Regions from separate parts of the Ectobacillus sp. OTK genome, predicted to be linked through region 2. Evidence: a T-box and tRNA genes for the amino acid it is inferred to sense, from the RefSeq annotation. Region 2 holds a T-box; the other holds one or more tRNA genes.
The links. A T-box is a leader RNA that pairs with one kind of tRNA and senses whether it is charged. The one in region 2 lies ahead of serS (serine--tRNA ligase), so its partner is inferred to be a tRNA-Ser.

Region 1: it encodes a tRNA-Ser, which carries the amino acid that the T-box ahead of serS (serine--tRNA ligase) is inferred to sense. The anticodon was not compared.

What each region holds. Positions count from the first base shown of each region.
Region 1 is NZ_AP048547.1:2,680,274-2,682,663, forward strand. Features, by position in the region: tRNA gene AC6HZ4_RS13305 (tRNA-Thr) at 266-341, shown strand; tRNA gene AC6HZ4_RS13310 (tRNA-Leu) at 383-465, shown strand; RNA gene ssrS (6S RNA) at 468-647, shown strand; RNA gene ffs (signal recognition particle sRNA large type) at 686-951, shown strand; tRNA gene AC6HZ4_RS13325 (tRNA-Ala) at 963-1,038, shown strand; tRNA gene AC6HZ4_RS13330 (tRNA-Asn) at 1,045-1,119, shown strand; tRNA gene AC6HZ4_RS13335 (tRNA-Ser) at 1,126-1,216, shown strand; tRNA gene AC6HZ4_RS13340 (tRNA-His) at 1,309-1,381, shown strand; gene AC6HZ4_RS13345 (FAD-dependent oxidoreductase) at 1,554-2,390, shown strand, end outside.
Region 2 is NZ_AP048547.1:19,710-22,099, reverse strand. Features, by position in the region: gene serS (serine--tRNA ligase) at 73-1,347, opposite strand; T-box leader at 1,395-1,613, opposite strand; gene pdxT (pyridoxal 5'-phosphate synthase glutaminase subunit PdxT) at 1,668-2,258, opposite strand; gene pdxS (pyridoxal 5'-phosphate synthase lyase subunit PdxS) at 2,277-2,390, opposite strand, start outside.

The DNA.
Region 1 (2,390 bases), 2.7 Mb from region 2:
TGTTGCGTATGTTTCAGTTACGTTGGTAAAGTTGGCAACAAATACATCGTAAAAGTATATTTAAAAACCTAAATGTTTGTTGTATACTGATTAAGCAATGAACGAAATGCCTTGTATATCTGCCGGTTTAGCTCAATTGGCAGAGCACGATCGAATATGCTTCGAAGGAATTACTTCAGCGTACTCATTGAGCTGCATCTTGCGTAAGCTTTCTGAAATGAGGACGACAAACAAAAGCTATTGTCTGGGCATACAAATATATTACGCCGGCTTAGCTCAATTGGCAGAGCAACTGACTTGTAATCAGTAGGTTGGGGGTTCAAGTCCTCTAGCCGGCACCATTCTATGTTACACGTATGAGGAACATAATATCTTGTATGATGCGACCGTGGCGGAACGGCAGACGCGCTAGGTTGAGGGCCTAGTGAGAGCAATCTCGTGGAGGTTCAAGTCCTCTCGATCGCATTCATGTCCTGCAATGTTCGTGATACCATTTTGTTTTGAACCGTACAATTTGAACGGGATTCCTAATTTGTTGCCTGATGCCATGCCTGCTTGTTCAGGATTGCAGGAAGGTCGATGCGCGGAAACCCACCTGCGAGAGCGGGTTCCAAAACAGAGTGGGAAACGGCATACGTGGGGATGTACCTTTAAAACGACATATCGATTCAACTAAAAATACATACCGTGATAGGCGGGGAGATAGCGGTGCCCTGTAACTCGCAATCCGCTCTAGCGAGGCTGAATTCCTTTCAGCGGTATGATGGATGTAAGGTTTGCCTTATATAAGCGGTGTTGACCTTCGGAGTCCTCGCAACAGAAACCCATGAACCTGGTCAGGCCGGGAACGGAGCAGCCATAAGTGGAATGTTCTGTGTGTCGAAGGGCAGCTCTGAACGAACTGGCTGTATGAGTACCACTTATGTCGTCATATCAATGAAAGGTTCACGGTTTTATCTTTTGGGGCCTTAGCTCAGCTGGGAGAGCGCCTGCTTTGCACGCAGGAGGTCAGCGGTTCGATCCCGCTAGGCTCCACCATAGTATTCCGCAATAGCTCAGCGGTAGAGCAATCGGCTGTTAACCGATAGGTCGTAGGTTCGAATCCTACTTGCGGAGCCATAAAATGGAGAGCTGTCCGAGAGGCCGAAGGAGCACGATTGGAAATCGTGTATACGTCACAAGCGTATCGAGGGTTCGAATCCCTCGCTCTCCGCCATTCTCCACCGTGTGTAAAAGCGAGTTTTATTATCTAAAAAAGAAGAGTATTTTTTAAATGCCTTATTATATAGATGAAGTTTTATTTTTATGGCGGTTGTGGCGAAGTGGTTAACGCATCGGATTGTGGCTCCGACACTCGTGGGTTCGATTCCCATCAATCGCCCTCAATGTTTTCAGCGTTTCTGCTTCAGCAGGGACGCTTTTTTTGTTTTTTCTGAAAATTAATGGGGAATGCAAGCAAATATGACAATAGATGTATTTATATTTAATATACTGGATAAATTATGTATCAAATAGAGCGATAGATGGAGGTGCATTTTATGACTGAACATAAAATAGAAAAGAGTAAAATGCCTCAATTCCCAGAACCTTATTGGAGAGATTTTTTAGAATTTCCGTCCTTTCCAAAGCTTGATAAGGATATTGAAGTGGATGTAGCAATAGTGGGAGGAGGCATTTCTGGAATTATAACTGCTTACTTGCTTGTACAAGAAGGGTTACAAGTAGCCCTTTTAGATGCTAGTACAATTTTAAATGGTACTACTGGCCACACTACTGCAAAAATCACTGCACAACATGACCTGATTTATGATGAATTTATTAATCATTTAGGGGAAGAAAAAGCTAAACTTTACTATGAGGCCAACAACGAAGCATTACTTTTTATTAAAAATATGGTTAAAGAGCATAGCATCGAGTGTGACTTTACTGAAGAGGATGCTTATATCTATGCAGATACGGATTCTTCTATCAGTAAAATACATCATGAATATGAAGCTTACAAGAAGCTGGGAATCAACAGCCAATATGTAGAAAGTATTCCTATCCCCTTACAGGTGAAAGCGGCAATTGTTATGAAACAACAGGCACAATTCCATCCGTTAAAATTTTTGCTTCATCTTATTCAATCTTTTGTCAAAAGCGAGGGTATGATTTATGAAAATACAACAGCAGTAAATATTGAGAAAGGAGATCGCTCAAAAGTTATAACAAGGGATGGGTATCGTGTTACATGCAGAAATGTTGTATCATGCTCCCACTTTCCTTTTTATGACATGCCTAACTTTTATTTTGCGCGCATGTATGCAGAAAGATCCTATGTACTCGGAATGAAGGCAGAAAAGGACTACCCTGGCGGAATGTACTTGAGTGCCGATTCCCCGAAACGTTCA
Region 2 (2,390 bases):
AAAAAGAAGCGTCAAGCACCTTTCCTTCTTCTGCTTTAACTTTGCAAATAAGAAAGAGGGGGATTCCTTTTCTTATTTAATTACTTCTTTATTTCTCATGTACGGACGAAGCACCTCTGGAATAATAACAGAACCATCCTCCTGTTGATAATTCTCCAGAATAGCTGCTACTGTACGACCGATTGCTAATCCAGAACCGTTCAATGTATGTACATGCTCAGGCTTCGATTTTGGATCACGACGGAATCGAATATTAGCACGTCTTGCCTGGAATGCTTCAAAGTTACTGCAAGAAGAAATTTCACGATACGTGCTATAGCTCGGAATCCATACCTCAATGTCGTATTTCTTTGCTGCTGTAAAGCCTAAATCTCCTGTACACATGCTTAGTACACGGTATGGGAGACCAAGCAGCTGCAATACACGTTCTGCATCATTTGTTAGCTTTTCTAGCTCACCATAAGACTCTTCAGGTTTCACAAATTTCACTAATTCCACCTTATTAAATTGATGCTGACGAATTAATCCGCGTGTATCGCGTCCTGCAGAACCTGCCTCAGAGCGGAAGCACGCGCTAAACGCTGCATATTGAATTGGTAAATCATCACCATTTAAAATTTCATCACGGTGTAAGTTTGTAACAGGCACCTCCGCAGTTGGAATAAGGAAATAATCCTCACTTTCAATTCGGAATGCATCTTCCTCAAATTTCGGAAGCTGCCCTGTTCCTGTCATGCTATCACGGTTTACGATATATGGAGGCAATACCTCTTTATAGCCATGTTCCTCTGTATGGAGATCTAGCATAAAATTAATTAACGCACGCTCTAATTTTGCTCCTAAGCCTTTATAAAATACAAAGCGGCTCCCTGTCACCTTTCCTGCACGTTCAAAATCTAAAATATCAAGGTTTGTAGCAATATCCCAATGCGGTTTTGGCTCAAAGGAAAACTGTGGAACTTCTCCCCATCTTCGGATCTCAACATTATCATCTTCCGTTTCACCTACTGGAACGGATTCATGCGGGATATTAGGAATCGTTAATAAAAGCTTTTCAAGATCAGCTTCGACAACACGCAGCTCTTCATCCAATGATTTAATTTTGTCACCCACCTCACGCATCTCCAAAATTAAATGCTCCGCGTCCTGCTTTTCACGCTTTAGCATTGCTACCTGCTGAGAAACTTCATTTCGTTTTCCTTTTAGTTCTTCTGTCTGTACTAACAGTTCTCTTCTTTTTGTATCTAATTCTTCAAAACGGCCAAAATCTGTTAAGTCTTCACCGCGATGCTGCAGCTTGGCCTTTACCTCTTCAAAGTTAGCCCGTAATACTTTAATATCTAACATCTGAATCCTCCTTTAATATTGAAACATAAAAAACTCCCGTCCCTATAAAAAGGGACGGGAGTTATACCCGCGTTGCCACCCTGATTGAAAGTATATGCTTTCCTCTCGAGAAAGATAACGGCTCTTCGCCGGAAATGCTTACTAGTTTAAGCACATTCTGCATTTCGCTCAAGGATGGATTCACAGGCTGCTTCTACCGATTTGCACCAACCATCGGCTCTCTGAAAAAAGCTTATCCTGCTACTGCTTCCTGTCAACACTTTATACTATATAGATGTTTACCATCAATTTACTATAATCTTTGACAACTTGCAAGGGAGTTATACAACCTTATTTGCTTTTGCTTCTTCTACCATTTTCACGAAATAAGCTGTGATGCGGTGGTCATCTGTTAGCTCTGGATGAAATGAAGCTGCAAGGAATGGACCTTGCTGCACCGCCACGATACGGTCGCCGTGAGTAGCGAGCACATCTACATGATCTTCGACGCTCACAACATACGGAGCACGAATGAATACACCGACAAAATTCTCACCGACACCTTTGATAGATAAAGGTGCCTCAAAGCTTTCACGCTGCCTTCCAAAGGCATTACGCTCAACGGTAATGTCCATTACTCCAATATGAGCTTCATCATAGCCGACAAGGTTTTTCGCCAATAAAATCATGCCTGCACATGTTCCAAACATCGGCTTCCCTTCCTTTGCAAATTGACGAAGCGGCTCCATGAAGCCATATTTGTCAATTAGGCGGCGCATCGTTGTACTTTCTCCACCAGGTAAAATTAAGCCATCCAGCTCTGCCAGCTGTTCTACCTTCTTCACAACAACTGCATGTGCCCCGGAAGCCTCAATGGATTGTACATGCTCACGAACTGCCCCTTGAAGTCCTAATACACCAATTGTAATCATGCTGCAAACTCCTTTTGATTACCAGCCGCGCTCTTGCATGCGTTGCTCTGGTAATAACGATGAAATCTCAATACCTTTCATCGGGTTTCCTAATCCTTTTGATAAATGAGCAATAAGCTCATAGTCTTCATA